3 regions of the Agrobacterium sp. 10T429 genome follow, and region 2 is predicted to be linked to each of the others. Evidence: predicted binding sites of a transcription regulator. Region 2 holds the regulator's gene; each other region holds the start of a gene.
The links. The regulator LexA, encoded in region 2, represses DNA repair genes until DNA is damaged. The targets are predictions, from matches to a motif close to TGTTCNNNNTGTGTTCNG.

Region 1: a site for LexA is predicted at 1,682-1,699, ahead of AC1DCP_RS13770 (ATP-dependent helicase). Genes of this name have one in related genera too.
Region 3: a site for LexA is predicted at 2,299-2,316, ahead of uvrA (excinuclease ABC subunit UvrA). Genes of this name have one in related genera too.

The regions. Positions count from the first base shown of each region.
Region 1 covers NZ_JBFTGV010000005.1:159,452-163,658, reverse strand. Annotated here, with positions in the region: gene AC1DCP_RS13780 (LacI family DNA-binding transcriptional regulator) at 1-556, opposite strand, end outside; gene AC1DCP_RS13775 (carboxylesterase family protein) at 768-1,505, opposite strand; gene AC1DCP_RS13770 (ATP-dependent helicase) at 1,793-3,859, shown strand; gene dinB (DNA polymerase IV) at 3,883-4,207, shown strand, end outside.
Region 2 covers NZ_JBFTGV010000002.1:515,830-520,036, forward strand. Annotated here, with positions in the region: gene eno (phosphopyruvate hydratase) at 1-333, opposite strand, end outside; gene kdsA (3-deoxy-8-phosphooctulonate synthase) at 481-1,326, opposite strand; gene AC1DCP_RS07545 (VOC family protein) at 1,326-2,207, opposite strand; gene lexA (transcriptional repressor LexA) at 2,418-3,140, shown strand; gene AC1DCP_RS07555 (glutathione S-transferase family protein) at 3,580-4,207, shown strand, end outside.
Region 3 covers NZ_JBFTGV010000002.1:411,929-416,135, reverse strand. Annotated here, with positions in the region: gene AC1DCP_RS07015 (MarC family protein) at 1-272, shown strand, start outside; gene AC1DCP_RS07010 (HPP family protein) at 396-1,544, shown strand; gene AC1DCP_RS07005 (single-stranded DNA-binding protein) at 1,611-2,144, opposite strand; gene uvrA (excinuclease ABC subunit UvrA) at 2,450-4,207, shown strand, end outside.

The DNA of each region.
Region 1 (4,207 bases), on a different contig from region 2:
CATCTTCAACAAGCTGCCGTGTGCCCGCGGCATAGTCGCCGCCAACATAGGGCACGGGCCCGCCAGCATCGTCGCGTCGGCCGATCGCCACGAATGGATAATCTTCCGAGACCAGCCGGGTAAGCTCCTTGCGGTCGAATTCACGGCCCAGGACCAGGCAGCCATCGGCGATCCGGAGCCTGTTGCCCTCGGAAAAAATCTTGCGGTTGTTGCCGACGCCGGCACTGGTCAGCAGCAGAAGATCGTACGCCTGCTGTTGCGCCTCTTCCTCGATGCCCAACAGGAACGGCGTGAAGAAGTCCGCCTGTGCGCTTGGAAAAGCAGGCTCGTAGGTGAAGACGCCGAGGATGCGATTAAGCCCCTTGGCCATGCGGCGCGCGATCGGGTCCGCGACATAACCCGTCTTGCGAATGACCGCCTGTACGCGTTCGCGTGTTTCAGCCGGGATACGCGCAATCGCGGTCGGCGCGCCGTTCAGAACAAGCGATACTGTTGCCTGACTGACGCCGGCAAGCTTCGCAATATCGTTCTGAGTAAGGCGTTTATGGCTGGTCACGCAATGCCCTCCCCGACACTCGTTGACTGCTAATACGTATTAGCTGTTAATGCGTATTAGCATGACTTCCCTACTCTGTGTCAAGAGGCGAAAGACACGCTTGCGGAGAGATGTTTTGACGAAGGCTTATGAGGCGGCCAGCCCGGCCTTATGACGGCCGCGCTGGGTTATGGGCTTCCATACCAGCGGTAAAACGGTGCCCGCTGCGGGTTCAGGGTACCGAAGGCGTCTTTGCGTCTGCAAGCTTTTGCTGGAGAAGCCAGGTCCACATCGCCTCATCGCCGAGCACTTTTGCCTCCACCTCTTCATGGTTCGTATCTTCAAAAACCGTCAGCCGCACATTACGTTTCAGTTCCTGGAGACGCTGAACGAGGACAACAGTATCGGACAAAGGAATCACCTCGTCCCTTGAGCCGTGAAAGGCCCAGAATGCTGTCTTTTCATTGGTGCGGTTGAGGTAATGGCGGATGCCGCCACCGGGAATTGGGACGACCGCAGCAAAAGTTTGTGGAAACTGCTCGGCCATTGACCAGGCGCCGAACGCTCCCCGGCTATATCCAATCAGATAGATACGGCTGCGGTCCACCCGATGATCCGCCACAACGGAAGCTAGGACGCTTGCGACACGTTCGATCGGATAAAGCAGTTCCTCGCTCGGATTTTGTGGCGAAAACACCATGAAAGGAAAATCACGGCCCCCATCGATCAATTTTGGCAGACCGCTGCGGCGCAGCTTTTCGACGTCGCTCCCGCCCTGATCGCCGCCATGCAGCCATACCACGAGAGGATAGGTTTTGTCCGAACCGGCATAGTCTTTGGGCGTATAAAGCAGATAATTGATATCCGACGCGATCGTGGCGTCAGACCTCATGGCCTTCTGCTCGGCAAACGCAAATGTCGATGTGGCCAGTGCCGCAACAGCGATCAGGCATAGTTTCAGATGCTTCATGCTTTTGTCCTCCCAACAAACACGTCTTCCAAGACGCGACTGGTGAACTCATCAGCCGCCGGGTTGGTTCAGTGGTTTGAAAAGCATGCCGGTCAACAAGCCATGCGGAACCCGATTGAGGCTGCGAATATCGATCAGCCAGGTTTGTCCACCGCAGTGTGGAGGACAGAGACATGCGTTCATTATTTGTTCTGGCCTGCTGTTTGAGTTTTTGCTAATCATTGCAACAAGAGTGCTTTTGAAAAATGCCGTCGTCGTGCGGATAGGCAAATATCAAGGATGCAGGCATGGCGGTTGCCTATCTGGACAAACTGAACGAGCAGCAACGCAAGGCCGTGGAACATGGCGTTGGGCCTTCAGGCGGGCACACGGCTGGACCGTTGCTGATTATCGCCGGTGCCGGTTCCGGCAAGACCAATACGCTGGCGCACCGGGTGGCGCATCTGATCGTCAATGGCGCCGATCCTCGCCGCATCCTGCTGATGACGTTTTCACGGCGTGCCGCTTCCGAAATGTCGCGTCGTGTCGAGCGTATCTGCAAGCAGGTCATCGGCGCTAACGCCGGAGCCCTCACGGATGCGATGGCCTGGTCCGGCACGTTTCACGGGATCGGCGCGCGCCTCTTGCGAATCTATGCGGAACAGATTGGACTGGACGTGGATTTCACGATCCACGACCGCGAAGACAGCGCTGATCTGATGAATCTTGCCCGACACGAGCTGGGTTTCTCCAAGACCGAGAGCCGTTTTCCGACAAAGGGCACCTGCCTTGCGATCTATTCGCGCGCCGTCAATTCACAAACGCCACTGAAAGAAATCCTGCGCCAGCACTATCCATGGGTGTCCAGCTGGGAAGAAGAGCTCAAGCAATTATTCGCCGCCTATGTCGAGGCCAAGCAGGCCCAGAACGTTCTCGATTACGACGATCTTCTGCTCTACTGGGCCCAGATGGTCAGCGATCCCGACCTTGCAGGCGATATCGGCAATCGTTTCGACCACGTGATGGTCGACGAATATCAGGATACCAATCGGCTGCAGGCCGCGGTGCTGATGGCACTGAAACCGGGCGGTCGCGGATTGACCGTCGTGGGTGACGATGCCCAGTCGATCTATTCCTTCCGGGCAGCAACGGTGCGCAATATCCTTGATTTTCCGGCATCTTTCAGCCCGGCTGCCGATATTATCACCCTTGATCGCAACTATCGCTCGACACAGCCGATACTGGCTGCCGCCAATGGTGTCATCGACCTTGCCCGTGAGCGATTCGCCAAAAACCTCTGGACCGAACGACAGTCGCTCGAGCGACCGAAGCTCGTGACAGTAAAAAGCGAAACCGAGCAGGCGAACTTCATTATTGACCAGGTGCTGGCCAATCGTGAGACCGGCATGAAGCTGAAGCAACAGGCCGTGCTGTTTCGCACCTCCAGTCATAGCGGGCCGCTTGAAGTTGAACTTACACGCCGCAACATTCCCTTCGTCAAATTTGGCGGCCTGAAGTTTCTCGACAGTGCCCATGTAAAAGACATGCTGGCGGTATTGCGGTTCGCGCAAAACCCGCGCGACCGCGTCGCCGGTTTCAGGCTACTTCAGATGCTGCCGGGTATCGGGCCGAAGAAAGCCGGCAATATTCTCGATACGATTGCGGCAGACCCGGAACCTCTGCTCGCCCTTGCCGAAATTCCGCCGCCACCCAAAACCGGTGATGACTGGGTATCCTTCGTGCAGTTGCTGGCGAACATGCGAAAATTGCACGGCGGCTGGCCATCAGATATCGAGCAGGCGCGGCTCTGGTACGAGCCCCACCTCGAACGCATCCATGAGGATGCCGAGACGCGGAAGGCCGATTTGCTGCAACTCGAGCAGATTGCCGGCGGCTATCCTTCCCGCGAACGCTTCCTCACCGAACTGACGCTCGATCCGCCGGATGCCACCAGCGATCAGGCAGGCGTGCCGCTGCTCGATGAGGATTATCTGACGCTTTCAACCATTCATTCGGCAAAAGGCCAGGAATGGCGCTCCGTCTTTATCCTGAACGTGGTCGATGGCTGCATACCCTCCGATCTGGGCGTCGGCTCCACGCATGAAGTAGAGGAGGAACGCCGGCTGCTCTATGTCGCCATGACTCGCGCCAAGGACAGTCTGTCACTGATAACCCCGCAACGGTTCTTCACCCATGGCCAGAACGCGCAGGGCGACCGGCATGTCTATGCCGCTAGAACCCGCTTCATACCGGCAACTTTGCTGCAGTTCTTTGAAACCGCCACCTGGCCCCTGGTTTCGGCCGCAGCCTCCGAGCGCAGCGCGCAGCAGATCCGCATCGATGTAGGCGCGCGGATGCGGGCGATGTGGAAATAGGGAAGATCGTACAGGCTGGAACGATGGATAACACGGCTGTTCGAAAGATCATCCATATCGACATGGATGCCTTTTATGCATCGGTGGAGCAACGCGACAACCCCGCACTTCGCGGCCTGCCGGTCGCCGTCGGCGGATCGGCCGCACGAGGCGTGGTGGCTGCGGCAAGTTACGAGGCGAGAACCTTCGGCGTCCATTCAGCCATGCCGTCCGTCACTGCCAAACGGAAATGCCCGGATCTGATCTTCGTACCGCCACGCTTCGAGGTATACCGGCAGGTGTCGCAACAGATACGCGAGATATTTGCCGAATATACCCCTCTGATCGAGCCGCTATCGCTCGACGAAG
Region 2 (4,207 bases):
GAGGATGGCGTTGGCGCCGATGCGCGACTTGTTCGGCGTGCCGTCGAGCGCGATCATCATCTGGTCGATCTGGATCTGGTTTTCAGCGTCGAAACCGCCAATCGCGTCGAAGATTTCTGTATTGACGGCTTCGACCGCCTTTTCCACGCCCTTGCCGAGATAACGCTTGCCGCCATCGCGCAGCTCAACCGCCTCATGCGCGCCGGTGGAGGCGCCGGAGGGAACGGCGGCACGGCCCATGGAGCCGTCTTCGAGATAAACGTCGACTTCAACGGTCGGATTGCCGCGGCTGTCGAGAATTTCGCGCGCGATGATATCGGTAATGGCAGTCATGGTCTCTCCCTTGGGAATGGAACAGATATTTTCCGTCGCCTGTCTTAGACGATGGCGAAGAAATTACAATGACGGTGGACAGCGGAAACGGCCCGCCCGCCATTAAAATCGATTGGCACAAAAGTGCCCGCCGTCACGGTCAGCCGATCAGGCTTTCGTAATCGCGTCGAAAGCCAGAAGCTTTTCGAGCAGTTTCGGCATGTCCTTCAGGTGGACCATGTTAGGGCCGTCTGACGGCGCATTGTCCGGATCCTCATGGGTCTCGATGAAGATACCAGCCACGCCAACCGCAACAGCCGCACGCGCCAACGTCTCGACGAATTCGCGCTGGCCACCTGTGGAGCCGCCCTGCCCGCCCGGTTGCTGCACCGAATGGGTGGCATCGAACACGACAGGTGCGCCGAGCGCTGCCATGATCGGCAACGAGCGCATGTCGGAAACCAGCGTGTTGTAACCGAAGGACGCGCCGCGCTCGCACAACATCACATTCGGATTGCCGCTCTCATTGAGCTTGGCAAGCACGTTCTTCATGTCCCAGGGCGCCAGAAACTGGCCTTTCTTGACGTTGATGACGCGGCCGGTTTTGGCGGCAGCAACGAGAAGATCGGTCTGGCGGCTGAGGAACGCCGGGATCTGCAGCACGTCCACTACCTCGGAAACGATGGCGCATTGCTCTTCCGTGTGGATGTCGGTCAGAACAGGAAAACCGAATTCCTTTTTGAGATCGGCAAAAACCTGCATCGCGTTATCCAGGCCGATGCCGCGTTTTCCGGAAAGCGAAGTGCGGTTCGCCTTGTCGAAAGAGGACTTGTAGACAAGCCCTATTCCCAGCTTGTCGCAAAGCTCCTTCAGGACGCCAGCGATCATGAAGGCATGTTCGCGGCTTTCCATCTGGCACGGACCGGCAATCAGCGAAAACCGCTCGGCATTCGAGAAGGAAACCTTGCTGGCGCCATCGCCGGCAGTGACTTTAAGATTGTTCGTAACGCTCATCATTTTTCCTCGAAGGCGAAGGCAACGCCCTGACCGGGTGCCGCGGGCACTACCAGACGGCCGTCCGCTTTTGCGCAGGACACGCCATTAGCAGTAAGCACCGCCTCTGTCACGGCAAGATCGTGCGACGAAAAGACAATGCCCGCGCCGCGCAATCCGCCTTCGTTGCCATCCTGAGCATTCAGGGCCGGCCCGCTGAAAGCCGGTTTTCCGGTCAATCTGATGCTGGCATTGCCGGTCGCAAAAACCATATCACCGCCCGGAGACCATTTGCCTTCACAGGCAAACACTGTCTCGATCAGGCCCGCCACCTTCATGTCGCCGCCGGAAAACAGGACGATTTCACTCAGGCCGGTGACACCATTGGCGTGGCGCTCCAGCATGGTGCGATCGCCCGGAAGGGCTTGAAGCCGTTGACAACTGAACAAAAAGAAATCCGCGGCCGCCCCGCTTGCCGCAAAAGCCAGCCGGAACGCCGCCTCGCCTTGCGAGCCATCCGGCATCCGAACAGGCCGCGAAAACTCGAAAACGTCGCCCGCCGAAAGGCCGGCTGCCCGAAACCGCTCATGGTCAACCAAGGCGTCTTCAGTCCTGGCGACAAGAGCCGAAAAACCCTCCTGCCCGTCCCGTTGCCGGAAGGCCACATCCCTGCCGGTGAACACATCACCCCTCTCTATTGAGGCATTATATTTAGCCGGATCAGCAATTGCGAGCGGCTCCAGATAGGTGCCATCGGCGAAAAATACGCAGGCATTTTGGGTGCCGAAAGGATGCAGTGCCTCCGGCGCAACCGTAAAGCCAAGACTGACGAGGCGCTTCACGGCGACGCCTATGACTTCCACGGGCAAAACGAGATGGTCAACGCTATGGGGTTTCGTCATGACATGTATCCTGCTGGCCTTCCGCCCGGAGCATGCCGGGACGGTTTTGACCGCACAAAAGCACAATTGCGTGCTAAGAGGCAAATCATCACAGCAACAGATGGCACCTTCACGAAATTTTAGGGGATTGCAGAACACATATGGAACATATAGTGTTCGTTCTGTATTTGTTTCGCGACTTCCACTACGATTCTAAAGGGTGTTTTCCTCATGCTCACGCGCAAACAGCAGGAATTGCTTCTCTTCATTCATGAACGAATGAAAGAGTCCGGCGTGCCGCCCTCCTTCGATGAAATGAAGGACGCACTCGATCTTGCTTCGAAATCCGGCATCCACCGCCTGATAACCGCTCTCGAAGAGCGAGGATTCATTCGTCGGCTACCGAATAGAGCTCGGGCGCTGGAAGTCATCAAGCTGCCCGAGGCTTATACGCCGGGTGCAAGGCCGCAGCGCGGCTTTTCGCCAAGCGTTATCGAAGGCAGCCTTGGCAAGCCCAAGACGCCGGAACCGGCCCCTGCCCCCAAGACGCCGGCCAACGATCTGGGCGGGGCTGTCACCGTGCCGGTCATGGGCCGCATCGCTGCGGGCGTGCCAATTTCCGCCATCCAGAACAACACGCATGATGTGGCAGTGCCAGTAGACATGCTTGGCACGGGCGAACATTACGCTCTTGAGGTCAAGGGTGATTCGATGATCGAGGCCGGCATTTTCGACGGCGACACAGTCATCATCCGCAACGGCAACACCGCCAATCCCGGGGATATCGTTGTGGCTCTGGTGGATGACGAGGAAGCCACGCTGAAGCGCTTCCGCCGCAAGGGTGCCTCCATCGCGCTCGAGGCGGCAAACCCAGCCTATGAGACCCGTATCTTCGGGCCCGACCGGGTTAAAATTCAGGGCAAGCTGGTGGGGCTGATCCGCCGCTACCATTGATCTTATCGAACCGAGTGTATTCACTTTACAATAGGCGTCATCGTGAAGATGGCGCCTATATATGGTTTGGCTGTTTCCAAACGTGGCGTGCTTTTGCGGGTGCACGAGGATATGCGCCATTCAGCCTATGCGCGTTGCCCTTTCTAAACTGAGTTCCTGCTCCATAAAGATGCTTCGGTTTCGCTACAGGCATGGTGGCGAGTGGGCTGCTCGCTGTAATTGTCGAAGCGATCCCATCCGCTGTTTTTTAGCGACGTTGTTCTGTCGTGTTGCGCAGTCAGTTTTATTGGTCACCAAAGGGTGACTTATCGCAAGGCGCGCTCTCAGCGATCCCACATCACCATTCATCAACGGCGTTTATGGGAGCCATGGATAATTTTCGATATTCCGTGAACGCTTGGCAGGTGTAGAAATACGCGTCATATCTGGGAGATACGCCATGTACGATCTTTATATAGCCAACAAGAACTATTCTTCATGGTCGCTGCGGCCGTGGGTATTGATGCGCACGCTCGGTATCGCCTTTGATGAAAAGCTCATTCCGTTCGGCGAAGGCGTCTCCTTCTCCTCCTTTTCGCCGACGGGCAAGGTGCCCTGCCTAGTCGACGAGGGTATGACGGTTTGGGAAACGCTTTCGATCGTCGAATATCTTGCTGAAAGACACCAGGGCGTCTGGGCAAGCGACAAGCATGCAAGGGCTTGGTCGCGTTCGGCCGCAAGTGAGATGCATGCTGGCTTTTCCTCGCTGCGCAATCTCTATCCCATGTCGGTGGGCATTCGGGTCAAACCCAGGGGCGGCGATGCCGGGCTTAAGGCCGATATAAAGCGGATCGATGCGTTGTGGAGCGAGGGTCTTACAAAATTCGGCGGGCCATATCTTGCCGGTCAGAAGTTCACGGCGGTCGATGCTTTCTTCTGCCCGGTTGCATTCCGTTTCCAGACCTATGGCAGCGCGGATCTTTCGCCAGCAGCGAAAGCCTATTGCGACCGGCTGCTCGCCCTGCCTGCCATGCAAGAATGGTACGAGGCCGGTTTGAAGGAGAGCTGGCGCGACGCTGGTCATGAAG
Region 3 (4,207 bases), 100 kb from region 2:
TCGCCTTGCCGTTGATCGCCGGGCCTGGCGCCATTTCCGCGACCGTGCTCCTGGCGGGAACGATGAAGACGACGCTCGAAATGGTCGTGCTTATTCTCATCCTCGCCTTCGCCATGGCCCTCGTCTACGCCACCCTGATCGTCTCGGAACGCATGGACCGTTTTCTCGGCAATACCGGCCGCGCGATCCTGACAAGGCTGCTCGGCGTCCTTCTTGCCGCGCTTTCCGTGCAGTTCGTAGTGGACGGCATAAAATCGGCCTTCGCATTCTGACGACCATCGCTTCACAACAAAATGCCGCAACCGGCCGGATTTGCGAAAAATCCGCCCTTTGAATCCGGCTCCTGCCTCGGTTAAAAGACGCGCATCTTTTTTCCGCACCAGAAAGCTCTCTCCATGCGATCCACGCTGCGCCGCCTCATCCCGGATGCCGCTCCCGTCAGTAACCGGGAAAGGCTGCGCGCTGCGGCGGGCGCCTTCGTCGGCATTTCGCTGACCGGACTTCTGGGCAGCCTTGCTTTCCGCTTAGACCCTACCCTGCCCGCCATGATCGCGCCGATGGGCGCCTCAGCGGTGCTTTTATTCGCCGTGCCATCCAGCCCCCTTGCGCAGCCCTGGTCGATCCTCTGCGGCAACATCGTGTCGGCTTACGTGGGCGTGACGGTGGCTCTACTCGTTCCGGATATTTTCCTTGCCAGCGCGCTTGCCATAAGCCTTGCCATTGCTGCCATGATGGCGCTGCGCTGCCTGCACCCGCCAAGCGGCGCGGTGGCGCTGACGGCCGTTCTCGGCGGCCCCGCCGTGCATAGTCTCGGCTATGGCTTTATTCTCTGGCCGGTCGCCGGAAACTCGCTCATCCTTCTCATCCTCGCGCTCGTTTATAACAATGCCACCGGCCGCGCCTATCCGCACAGCCTGAGGTTTGGAAAGGCCAGCCACGGCACGGCAGACCCGACGCCGATACAGAAAATCGGCTTTTCCTCAGCCGATCTGGACGAGGTGCTGAAGGAATATGACGAGGTTCTCGATATTGATCGCGATGTGCTGGAGATGATTTTGCGCAAGACGGAATTGCGCTCCTGGCGCCGCCGCGCCCTCCACCTCGATTGCGCCAGCGTCATGTCGCGCGATGTGGTCGGTGTCGCCCCGGATGATAGCTTGCGCCACGCCCATTCACTGATGCGCAACCGCCATTTCAAGGCGCTGCCCGTGACCAACGACAGGGCCGAAATCCTTGGCATCGTCACTCAGACGGATTTTCTTGAAAAGGCTAGCTGGAGAAACGGCCGCCCTTCCATCGGTTTCCTGCAGCGCCTGCGCCTTATTCTCTCAGGCACAAGCGCACCCAACGATACCGTCAAGGATATCATGACATCGCCTGTTAGAACCGTGCAGCCGGAAACGGCGATCGAGGAAGCAATCATCCGCTTTGCGGAGGAAGGGCTGCATTACCTGCCGGTGATCGACGCCAACGGCAAGATGGTGGGTATTCTTTCGCAGTCCGATGTCATGGTTGCGATGCTGGCGGACAAAGCCGCGGCATAGGTCGTCGCCACCTTGAAGCGGGCAACCGGTTTCGACCGGCTCCCGCCCCGTCAATCACGGTCCCGATCAGAACGGGATATCGTCGTCCATGTCACTGGAGAAGCCGCCGGAAGGCTGGCTGCCGCCACGCGAGGCACCGCCGCGGGCCGCCGGCTGCTGGTCGTAACCGCCACCGTAGTTACCGCCGCCGCTGCCATAATCTCCACCGCCGATGTCGCCACCGCTGCGGCTGCCGCCGCCACCTTCGCCGCGACCGTCGAGCATCGTCAGCGTGGAGTTGAAGCCCTGCAGTACCACTTCGGTGGAGTAACGGTCGTTACCGGTCTGGTCCTGCCACTTGCGCGTCTGCAGCTGGCCTTCAATATAGAGCTTGGCGCCCTTTTTCACATATTGTTCAACAACCTTGCACAGGCCTTCATTGAAAACGACGACCGTGTGCCATTCTGTCTTTTCCTTGCGCTCGCCGCTGTTGCGGTCCCGCCACGTCTCCGAGGTGGCGATACGCAGATTGGCGATCGGACGGCCGTCCTGCGTCCGGCGAATTTCGGGATCGGCGCCAACGTTCCCAATCAGAATTACCTTGTTTACGCTACCAGCCATCTCGTCATCCTGTCCGCCAGCCATCGACCGGCAATTGCATTTCAAAAAATCCCGCACACAATAACCATCGCCGCCCGCAAAGGGCACCGCAACGGGGAACAATCCACAGCGAATAATCCTGACTTTTTCAGATAGTATATTCGCACTTGCAATTTGTTCCTTTTTTGTTCTATTAAATCACGAAATTCGAGTCAAGTGAGCCGAAAAGCCATCGATCGATAGGGAATAAACCTCGACACGTCCGGTTGCGTCACTACATAAGGACGCGCCGCCATCAGGCCTGTTAATTTTGTCCGAGCTTTATCATGAGTGAACTGAAGACGATTTCCATCCGTGGTGCCCGTGAGCATAACCTCAAGGGTATCGATCTGGATCTACCGCGCAATAAGCTGATCGTCATGACCGGGCTCTCCGGCTCGGGCAAGTCGTCGCTCGCCTTCGACACAATCTATGCTGAGGGCCAGCGCCGTTATGTCGAGAGTCTCTCGGCGTATGCGCGCCAGTTCCTAGAAATGATGCAGAAGCCGGATGTAGACCGCATCGACGGTCTTTCTCCGGCGATTTCCATCGAGCAGAAAACCACCTCGAAGAACCCGCGCTCCACGGTCGGCACGGTCACGGAAATCTACGACTATATGCGCCTGCTGTTTGCGCGTGTCGGCGTGCCATACTCGCCGGCGACGGGCCTGCCGATCGAGAGCCAGACGGTCAGCCAGATGGTCGACCGTATCCTTGCCTTCGAGGAAGGCACGCGCCTTTATATTCTCGCGCCGATCGTGCGCGGCCGCAAAGGCGAATATAAAAAGGAACTCGCCGAGCTGATGAAGAAGGGCTTTCAGCGCGTCAAGGTGGATGGCCAGTTCTACGAGATCGCTGACGTTCCCGTCCTCGACAAGAAGTACAAACACGATATCGATGTGGTGGTGGACCGCGCCGTCGTGCGCCCGGATATGGCAGCACGCCTTGCCGACAGTCTCGAGACCTGCCTCAAGCTTGCCGACGGGTTGGCAGTGGCCGAATTTGCCGACAAGCCCCTGCCGCCGGAAGAAACCTCGGCTGGCGGCTCCGCAAACAAATCGCTCAATGAGACCCACGAGCGTATGCTGTTTTCGGAAAAATTCGCCTGCCCGGTCTCCGGCTTCACCATCCCGGAAATCGAGCCCCGGCTTTTCTCCTTCAACAATCCCTTCGGCGCCTGCCCCACCTGTGACGGTCTCGGCTCGCAGCAGAAGGTGGACGAAAACCTGATCGTGCCCGAACCTGCACGCACCCTGCGGGATGGCGCGATCGCCCCCTGGGCCAAGTCGTCTTCCCCCTATTACAACCAGACGCTGGAGGCGCTGGGCAAGGCCTTCGGTTTCAAGCTGTCGAGCAAATGGACGGACCTTTCGAAAGAGGCGCAGCACGCCATTCTCCAAGGCACTGACGACAAGATCGAGTTCAACTATCAGGACGGTGCGCGCTCCTACAAGACGGTGAAGAATTTCGAAGGCATCGTTCCCAATCTGGAGCGTCGCTGGAAAGAGACTGACAGCGCCTGGGCGCGCGAGGAAATCGAGCGTTATATGTCGGCGGCCCCCTGCCCGGCCTGCGCCGGCTATCGCCTGAAGCCGGAAGCGCTCGCCGTCAAGATCAACAGGATGCACATCGGCGAAGTCACCCAGATGTCGATCCGTATGGCACGCGACTGGTTCGAGACGCTGCCGGAAAATCTGAACGCCAAACAGAACGAGATCGCGGTTCGCATTCTCAAGGAAATCCGCGAACGTCTGCGATTCCTCAACGATGTCGGGCTGGATTATCTCAGCCTGTCACGCAATTCCGGCACGCTTTCCGGCGGAGAAAGCCAGCGCATCCGGCTTGCTTCGCAGATCGGCTCCGGCCTCACCGGCGTTCTCTATGTTCTGGATGAGCCGTCCATCGGCCTGCATCAGCGTGACAATGCCCGTCTGCTCGATACGCTGAAACATCTGCGTGATATCGGCAATACGGTGATTGTGGTCGAACACGACGAGGATGCCATTCTGACGGCGGATTACGTTGTCGATATCGGCCCTGCCGCC